DNA from 3 places in the Marinomonas sp. ATLA20 genome. Region 2 is predicted to be linked to each of the others. Evidence: predicted binding sites of a transcription regulator. Region 2 holds the regulator's gene; each other region holds the start of a gene.
The links. The regulator FNR, encoded in region 2, switches genes on or off when oxygen is low (the NO sensors DNR and NnrR bind a similar motif). The targets are predictions, from matches to a motif close to TTGATNTANATCAA.

Region 1: a site for FNR is predicted at 1,682-1,695, ahead of AC2A4J_RS07325 (HP1242/YdcH family protein). Genes of this name have one in related genera too.
Region 3: a site for FNR is predicted at 931-944, ahead of AC2A4J_RS19550 (cytochrome ubiquinol oxidase subunit I). Genes of this name have one in related genera too.

What each region holds. Positions count from the first base shown of each region.
Region 1 covers NZ_JBXUKU010000003.1:195,583-198,866, forward strand. The annotation lists gene AC2A4J_RS07320 (TonB-dependent siderophore receptor) at 1-1,117, opposite strand, end outside; gene AC2A4J_RS07325 (HP1242/YdcH family protein) at 1,361-1,621, opposite strand; gene AC2A4J_RS07330 (DUF748 domain-containing protein) at 1,971-3,284, opposite strand, start outside.
Region 2 covers NZ_JBXUKU010000005.1:330,678-333,961, forward strand. The annotation lists gene ttcA (tRNA 2-thiocytidine(32) synthetase TtcA) at 1-47, shown strand, start outside; gene AC2A4J_RS11215 (YfaZ family outer membrane protein) at 58-621, shown strand; gene AC2A4J_RS11220 (adenine phosphoribosyltransferase) at 681-1,223, opposite strand; gene fnr (fumarate/nitrate reduction transcriptional regulator Fnr) at 1,248-2,009, opposite strand; gene hemN (oxygen-independent coproporphyrinogen III oxidase) at 2,031-3,284, opposite strand, start outside.
Region 3 covers NZ_JBXUKU010000019.1:25,354-28,637, reverse strand. The annotation lists gene AC2A4J_RS19555 (ATP-binding protein) at 1-785, opposite strand, end outside; gene AC2A4J_RS19550 (cytochrome ubiquinol oxidase subunit I) at 1,137-2,597, shown strand; gene cydB (cytochrome d ubiquinol oxidase subunit II) at 2,594-3,284, shown strand, end outside.

The DNA of each region.
Region 1 (3,284 bases), on a different contig from region 2:
CGATTAAATTACCTGCAAGCGTAATGCCTTTGCGAGTACGGACTTGGTCACGATATTGTCGTTGCGTGGTATCTGCAGTGCCATCGCTATTGCTATCTATCAGTTTGTTTATTTCATGATATTTCTGGGCTTCGGTGTTTTCGAAGTAACGAACTGAGAGGTTGCTGTCCAGCCATGAGTTGATGCTGTGGTCTAGGCGAGTCTGAAAGACTTGTGCATCGAGCTCTTGGTAATCACTTTTTTCGTTATTGTTCCAAGAAGTATCCGCTAAGAAGTTGCCATCGTCATCGGTTGGAATGCCTCGTAAACGGGCACCAGAAATGTATTGATGAATGTCTGTGTATTGAACGGTAAGAGTGTTGTTTTCATCGATGTCCCAAGCATAACCAAGGTCAATAATCTGGTTTTCTTCTTCCACATTGTTTCGGTAGGAATCTTGACCGTCGGAGTAGATTCCAACACGGTAGCGTTGCGAGGCGTCTTCATTGGCTGGGCCTGAGGATTCGATGCTACCACTTAGGAAGTCTTTGTTACCTGCGCTGACTTTGAGGGTGTTTTTCTGTTCATAAGTCGGTTTTTTCGTTACATAGTTAATGACACCGCCAGGTTCCCCCGCGCCGTAGATTGCGCCAGATGGGCCTTTGAGGACTTGTATTTGCTCAATGGTAAACAGTTGAGGAATAGAGAAGTCACCAAATGGGTCGCCTTTAAGGCCGTCGTACAAGACTTCGTCTTGGCTAAAGCCGCGTAAGGTTACAGTGGATACGTTGTTTTGCGACATGCCAGATATTGAGCGATACAAATCTGTGATTTGTCGTGCGGCTTGGTCTTCAATCAAGGCTTCTGTCACCACTTGAATAGACTGAGGCGTTTCATCAATCGGCGTGGCGGTGCGAGTTGCAAGTGCTGCTTCATCTTCCTTGTAGTAAGACAGTGCGCGGCCTTGTACCTGAAGAGTCTGAAGTTCTATGTTGGATCCATCCTTAACGTTGTTATCTCCATCATTGAGATAACTGTCTTGTGTGATGTCATTGGCGGTATTTTCGGCAAAAATCACAGTAGAAAAAACAAGCGCTCCACAGGCTTGCATCATCATTAAGGTGGTTCTTAAGGTCATAGGTAAACCAAGTGTCAGTGAATAAGCTGCGTATGGTAATGTTTATGATATTCGTTTTCAAATGAGAATGAATTTATAAAAGCTTCAAAATACAAAATTGGCCGTTTTAACGTTAATGCAGTATTAGAAATGACGTGCAGAGAAGTGAGTTTCTGGAAGATCTGAGCTAGTTTATTGGGAAGTAAGTAGAGCGGTCTCTAAAGTAAGAGCCGCTCTTTGATAAGGAGTTTATGGTGCAGGTTGTTACGCTTTTTCAGCAGCGAGTTTCGATGCTTTAATGTAGCCTTGTATGGTGTCTTTCAGCTGTAGACGTTGCTTCTTTAATTTTTCTTCTTCCATGGTTGGAGCTGGGGTAAGTTCTTGCTCCATTTTTTCCACTTCTTTTGTTAAGTGATTATATTCATCATAAAGTCTTTTAAAGTGCGCATCGTCCATTTTTAGCTGGTGGATGTCATCTTTATATTCAGGAAATTCGTTTATTAAATTGTGGTCTTCAATCGGCATAATTGCCTCCTATACTTGCTAGCTTTTGTTAAAGACTAACCTAGTTAGGGTAGCCTTCTCTTGATGTTGATCATGTTTTAGTGAGTCTTTAAAACATCGACCAATTGCTTTGCTACAAAGGGATGTCGGCTGTTTAGCAAATGTCCCAGATAGGGATTTCAAACGCTCTAATATAGTTATGGTCTGTTTATTTTGCTTTTCAATGGAGGGTGTTTAAGTCTAGATTAGGTTGCACTGATTCGCAGGTTTCTTTGCGTATTTTTGACATTAAAAAGCCGTGATAGAGTGGTTTTCTATCACGGCTTTTGGGGTAAGTCTGATGTACTTTAAAAGCGGTTAATAAGAGGTCTTAGAAGTTTAATTCTACTCTTGGTTTACTGCTTTTAGATAGGTCCACTTCAGGAGTGCAAAGGAAAACTCGTGATGACGAGATGCCTTCTTTTACCAAATAGTCTTTTAAGTGATCGGCGCGCTTCTGTGCTAGGTTGCTGGCGGCTTCCCGTGTATCACTATCAATCGATACTGGTGGTTTCTCAAGCCCTAGATCGAGATAGCTTGCTACACCACAGGCTTTTAGCTGACTGTCTTTTTTGTCTTTCATTAGGGCGACAAGTTGTTTTAAAAAGGCGTCTTGCGAGTCGTTTAATTCGTCGTCTTTTGCGTCAAATATCAAAGGCTCTACGCGGATTTTGAGTAGTTGATCACCGGCAAATTGCGCAATGCTAATGACATTGGCATAAGGAATAAACGTCTGCATTAAGTATGTGCTTGATGCGCTGTACAATGCTTTCCGAACTGGTAGAAGCAAGAAGTCCTGCCAGCCAAATTCTGGTTTTTCAATATCACCAGACAAGGGGATATCGAGATCAATGTTGTTGTCTCTGTCTTTAAGAATGCCGACGGCGATGTTAAGTGGAACAGCGCCCGCTTTGATAGCGGAACTGCTTTCTTTGCGTCCACCCAGATCAAACTCCCTTAATACGATATGCGAGTTGCCATTTAACACGCCATTATCTGCATTAAGCTTTAAGTCTAGATCCAGTTGTCCTGAGTCAATTTGGTAGCCTAAAACGCTGGCAATATAAGAGGAGTAGGGTGGCAATTCCGCTTCACGAATAACGACGTCGCTTTTTAAGGTGAGTTTGTCTGCCAAAGGCCAAATGGTGATATCGCTTGTTAACGTAGCGTATTTGCCATTGCGTGCTTTTAAAGCCAACACGGTGGCTTGATCTTTTTTCTGCGTGTTTAGGTTACGCAATGACAATGTATCTATGTCTAAAGAACGTTGCAGTGCTGGTGAAATGCTATTGTCTTTTATATAGATACTGGATTTCCCCGTAGTATCGTAAGCGTCTAAAACAACGTAGTAAGGTGCTTTAAATGCCGGATTCTGTTCTCCGTCCTGAGTGCTGCTAATGGCATTGTTGGCGTCTTTTTCCCTTGGAACGTTTGGATTTTTGAGCACTGGCTCAGGTGCTTTTTGCTGTTCTACATCGACAAAAACGAGATTTTCTATACGTTTCTGTGTATCCAAAATGAGACTGGCCTTGGCTGAGTCTGTCGTAATCTGCTTGATTTTCGCGCCATCTTGATTTGCGCTCAATTGCTCTACTTGAATGCTGCCAACATGAGCCAGTGGTGGAAGTGTTTGTTTGCTACCTTC
Region 2 (3,284 bases):
AGCAGGAACCTGCGGCTTTTGACCGATTAAATATTATTTCACTATAGGGTAATAGAAATGAATCTTACACATAAAACGTTACTACTAACCGCCTGCATTTTTGGCTCGTCTGTCGTTAGCGCCTCTACTGCTGGTGTTAGCTTAACAAATGACACTGTAAAAGGTGATGTGAACTTAGAGATGGGCAGTTTTGGTGTAGATGCTGGTATCACCCATGATAAAGATGAAAGTACCTCTACGGCTCATTTGGGTTTAAGTGTGCAAGATTCAGATACTAGTGGTCCTTTACAGGTTGGTATTGGTGCTCGATTATATGCGATTGATGCGAACTTGGATGAAGAGGATGACTTATCTATAGCGCTTGCATTAGGTGGCTGGTACCGTTACACAATACCTCAAGCGAACCGAGTTAGTATTTACGGCTCAGTATATTATTCACCTGAAGTGCTGTCTTTTACAAACCTAGACCACATGTACACTTACGAATTCCGAGCAGAATATATGACCATGCGAAATGCTCGAGCTTATATTAGCTACGGCAGAAATGTCACTGTATATGATGATGGGTTCCGTAAAGAAAGTAGCAAAGGCCTTTCCGTAGGTGCCACTGTAGATTTTTAATCTATTTGATAAATAAAAAAAGGTGGCTTTGCCACCTTTTTTTATTTAACTGACAAAAATCATTCGCCATCATAAGCGCATAAGCTGAATACAGGTACATCACTGTCTCTCAACTTCTGGCTTCCACCTAGATCAGGTAAATCTATAATGGCTGCCACTTCTTTAATATTTGCACCTTGGCTCGTTAATAGCTTGATAGCGGCTAATAGAGTGCCGCCAGTAGCGATCAAGTCATCAAACAATAGCACTTCATCACCAGCTTTCACTGCGCCTTCTTGAATTTCTAACTCAGCTTCACCATATTCTAGAGCGTATTTCTGCGAAATAGTCTTACCAGGAAGTTTGCCTTTTTTGCGTACTAAAATCAGTGGTTTTTGTAGCTCGTAAGCAAGTACGGCTGCGATCAAAAAACCGCGAGCATCAATACAGGCTATATGAGTGATATCAGTTGCAATATAACGATGCACGTAAGCATCTACAACCATTCTCATGCCTTTAGGATCGCTAAAAATAGGGGTGATATCCCTAAAGCTAATGCCTTCTTTTGGCCAGTCTTCTATTGTTTGAATTAGTGATTTAACGTAAAAATCGTCGTAGAGCATTACAGTATAGCCTCATTTTATGATTCAAATGCGCGCGATTTTACCACAATCACTAGCAACCCCAACGAGTTTTTGAATTTCTGGGAAATCAATTATCTCAATTTCCTTACCCTCAACATGTATAAGCTCATTTTTCTGGAAACGAGTAATAACACGGCTGACCGTTTCTACAGCAAGGCCTAGGTAATTACCAATTTCACCACGAGACATGGATAGACGAAAAGAGCTTGCTGAGTACCCACGTTTTTTGAATCGGTTAGATAGATTTAATAAGAAAGAAGCTACTTTTTCATCTGCATTCTTTTTTCCTAACAAAACCATCATTTGTTGATCATCCGATATTTTACGACTCATCACTTTAAATAGTTGATGCTTTAATGATGGTATCTGTGAAGACAACTCTTCAAGATGGCTAAATGGAATCTCGCATACCGTGGTTGTTTCTAATGCTTTTGCTGAGACAGGGTAAATATTGGAGTCAATACCACTCAGACCTACCAATTCACTAGGACAGTAAAAGCCAGTAATTTGCTCTTCTCCAACAGACGTAATGTTAAAGGTTTTTAGGGTTCCTGAGCGCACTGCGTAAACAGAATCAAACGCTTCACCTTGTCGAAACAAAAACTCCCCCTTCTTAAGGGGTTTTTTTCGTTCAATAATCTGGTCTAATCTATTGATATCCTCATCCGCCAACGCAATTGGCAGGCAAAGAGCGCTCAAGCTACAGTTTTGACATTGTGAGGTAAGCGTACTGTTGAACCGTGATTGTGTGTGTGTCATTGACATGTTTATCTCCCTGATCCCGACTTATATGACTTTTGAATATTTTATAGTGCCGTTAAGATATTTATCAAAAGCCATACAAATACAGCGAATTAATAATCTACCACGCTCTGTAACCTGAATAGTGGTCTGCATTCCACTAAGATTAATTTCTAGCATCCCATCTTCCAGTATAGGAGCAAGAGCTTCAACCTCATCAGAAAAATAGTCAAAGAAGTGAATATTATACTTTTTCTCAATGACGGCTGTGTTAAGTTCAAATTGTGAGATTAGCGTCATTATAACCTGATGTCGAATTCTATCATCAAGATTACTAATATACCCTTTAGCGATGGCTAATTGTCCCTTTTCAATACTTGCTCTATAAGCGGATAAATCGGTATGGTTTTGAATGTAGACTCCATTTAAATCGCTTATGGCAGAGACGCCAAACGCAACCAAATCTGTACCTGCATGAGTTGTATAGCCTTGAAAGTTACGCTGTAGCTTACCTTGCTTCTGCGCAATTGCTAAGCTGTCGTTAGGTTTGGCGAAATGATCCATGCCGATATAATCATATCCGGCTGAAATCAGGTACTCGATACTCATTTTTAGAAGGTCTAACTTTATGCTGGATATCGGCAAACTGTCATCTGAAATTCGTCGCTGGGCGCGGAATCGATCAGGTAAGTGGGCATAGTTAAAAAGAGAAATTCGCTCTGGAGACAGTTCAACCACATGAGCCAATGTCTCTTTAAAGCCTTCAATAGATTGATAAGGTAAGCCATAAATCAGATCGAAATTAATCGATTTGATGCCCAGATCGCGAGAATATTCGACAAGGTCGGACACCATTTCAATAGGCTGTACGCGGTGAATGGCTTCTTGAACTTTTGTATCAAAATCCTGAACACCAATACTGATCCGATTAATGCCTTTTTCAGTTAATAATTTTAGTTTAGATCGGCTAATTTCTCTTGGGTCAATTTCGATGCTGTAATCTTGTGTCCCGTCATTAATTAAATTAAAATTTTGCTGAATATTATCAAACAAGACATCAATTAACGCCTCAGTCAGAAAAGTCGGCGTGCCACCACCAAAATGTAACTGTGTTACTTCTTTTGTATGATCCAGCATGAGACTACGTAATCTCATCTCTTCACCTAGTAGTTCTACGTACTCTGCGCCTTTTTCGTACTGTTTGGTGACAATTTTATTGCATGCACAGTAGTAACAAAGGTGAGCGCAAAACGGAATATGAAAATACAGGCTAAGGGGAGCCTCAGAAGGCATTAACAT
Region 3 (3,284 bases), on a different contig from region 2:
AGCGCCTGCAAACCAATACGACCAGACACCACGCTGATGACCGCGATCACACAGAGAATCACCAACATCATGGCAACCCAAAGCAAGGCCCGATTGGCAAAGGCATTGACCGACAAAATTTGATAGCGAACTACCGCATAAACCAACAATAGCAAATAGGTTGGCAGTAAGAGCATGGGATAGGGAAACCAGCTAATGCCAAAAGAAGGAAACACAAAACTGGTCGCTAACAACAGGCCCCAAGCGCCAACGCCAAACATGGCGAGAATGGAGCGTTTCTTATTACCAGAATGTCGATACCAACCAAACAACAACACCCCATGAGCCAAGATGCCGATCAACACCGTATAGGCAAGATTCCATGTCCCCGCCTCGGTAAAGATAAAAAAGGAACGTGTATCCAAGGTACTGATAGCATCGCCCGCGCCGATCCACCAGCTCTGTAACACCACCACGAAACTGGTGAGATAAAGCCAAGGCACCGCTTGATATAAGCGTTCAAGCATCGGCTCTTTGACTGGGCCAGAGTTCACAAAGCGAATGGCAAAATGTAGGAAAAAAGTCGGCATCAACGGATTAGCGAGAATAATGTGGATGCCAACTTGCTCATAGCCTTGGAACAACACCACATGCCCGAAGCACCAAATCGCCATCATAATCGCGAAGCCAGCTAAGGCTTGAAGATCACTCTGCTTTCGCGCTCGCCACAACAACCAAGCAGCGACCAAGACACCGCACACACTGGTCAGCAGCATGGCGACTTCAAACATCAACGATAATGTCAAAATCGTAAACCTCGTTTACACCAAAAAGTGAGAAAATCGTAAACCCTTTTTACATCACAAGCAAAGCTATAATTTTATCCTTTAAAATCAAATAGATGAAAATCAAAAATAATTGGCCTGTCCTTTGCTATACCTTGAGTAATTCTTGATTTATATCAATCTATTCTCAACTGATAGGGCTCACACCATGAATACTGGATTTTTACTGACCGAGGTCATCGCACTTTTTAGCATTGTAGGCTTGGCGCTATTACCTCTCGCTTTACAGCAAATGCGTACGCTAAAAATTAAGTGAAACGCCTAGCTTTAAACGAAATCTCTTAACGCTTACTGACACCCAAGGGAGCCAATATGGACCTCGACGTCGCCATTTTATCTCGCATACAGTTCGCCTTTACGGTGAGCTTTCACATTATTTTTCCCAGTATCACCATTGGTTTGGCGACGCTGATTGCCATTTGGGAAGGGCTGTGGCTAAAAACACACAACCCTTACTACTTGCAATTGGCCAAATTTTGGATCAAGCCGTTTGCCATTACGTTTGGCATGGGCGTGGTATCTGGCATTGTTTTATCCTATGAATTTGGTACTAACTTCTCCAAATTTTCGGAGATTACTGGCGCGGTACTTGGGCCGCTGATGGCTTATGAAGTGCTCACTGCTTTCTTCATGGAAGCCGGTTTCCTTGGCGTCATGCTATTTGGTTGGCAGCGCGTCGGCCGCAAGTTGCATTTCTTCGCCACTGTCACCGTTATGGTAGGTACTTGGATTTCTGCGTTTTGGATCATTGTGGCGAACTCATGGATGCAAACCCCCGCAGGTTACAAGATCATCAATGGTAAATTCGAAGTCTCAAGCTGGATGGAAGTCATCTTCAATCCGTCTATGCCTTATCGACTCACGCACATGCTAGTTGCGTCGTTAATCACCGCGACGTTTGTAGTAGCGGGCATCAGTGCTTACTACTTACTAAAAAAGAAAAACATTCCTTTTGCGAAAAAAGGCTTGTCCATGTGCATGTGGTTTGCCTTGGTACTAACGCCACTGCAAGCATGGATCGGTGATATGCACGGTTTGAACGTAAGAGAGCACCAGCCAACCAAGCTCGCTGCGATGGAAGGCATTTGGCCAGCGGAAGAAGAAAACGTGCCGCTGCTACTGTTCGCTATGCCGAACATGAAAACGGAATCAAACGATTATCAAGTCGGCATTCCAAACCTTGGTAGCTTGATTTTGACTCACTCTTGGGATGGCGCTGTACAAGGTCTAAAAGCCGTACCGCCAGAAGACAGACCTAATGTGCCGTTAGTGTTTTGGTCTTTCCGTGTCATGGTGGGTATTGGTTTTGGCATGATGGGCATCGCGGCGCTCGCGCTCTTATTACGTCGTAAAGGCCGTTTATATGAAAACAAAGCCTTCTTGTCACTCGTCACATTCTTTACGCCGATGGGAGTTATTGCGGTATTGGCAGGTTGGTATGTGGTGGAAATCGGCCGTCAGCCTTGGATTGTCTACAACCTAGTTAGAACATCGGAGATTGTATCGCCTCTTCCTCCAGAAAGAGTGCTGTTTACCTTGACCATGTTTGTCATCATTTACAGCTTACTGATTGGTGTTTATCTCTACTTCATGCGCAAGTTGATTAAAAAAGGGCCGCCGTCAATGGAAGCTCTCGAACAGCAACTGATTGGTATGAAAGCACCGGGCTATGCATTGGCTTGGGTAAAGTCGCTAACAACGAAAGAACAACAATTAATAGAACAGCAAGCAAACGATCAAACTTCACAAGCACAAGCACAAGGAGATAAATGATGGATTTGGCTTTTTTCTACTTCCTTGTCTTAGGCTTTGCCATCTTTATGTACGTGCTACTTGATGGCTTCGACTTAGGGATTGGCATTCTCTACCCTTGGTTTAACCAAGAAGGCGAGCGCGACCATTTAATGCGTTCTATTTCACACGTTTGGGATGGCAACGAAACTTGGTTAGTATTTGGTGGTGTGGTGTTGTTTGCGGCGTTTCCCGCCGCTTATGCTGGCATTACTTCGACTTTTTATCTGCCTATCATGCTTATGCTGTTTGCGTTGATCTTTCGTGGTGTGGCGTTCGAGTATCGGTTTAAGTCCGATACGTCTCGACCTTATTGGGATTTCGCCTTTAGTGCGGGTTCGGCTATCGCTGCGTTTTGCCAAGGCATGTTACTAGGATCGATTGTTCAAGGCGTACCAGTCGGTGTCGATAGCTTATCTAGCCTACACTGGCTAACGCCCTTTTCTATCCTAACAGGCTTTTCTGTAATGGCAGGTTATGCCTTGCTGGCCGCTTGTTATCTGTTTATGAAAAGTCGCGGCCGCATTCAAGAGCACGCGGCAAAATTAGGTAAAAAACTTTTACTAATCACTATTTTAGCCATGGTCATCGTCAGCCTGTGGACGGTGGCTAGCCAAGTAGACATTCGTCAACGTTGGTTCTCTGGCTTAAATTTTTTATGGCTATCGC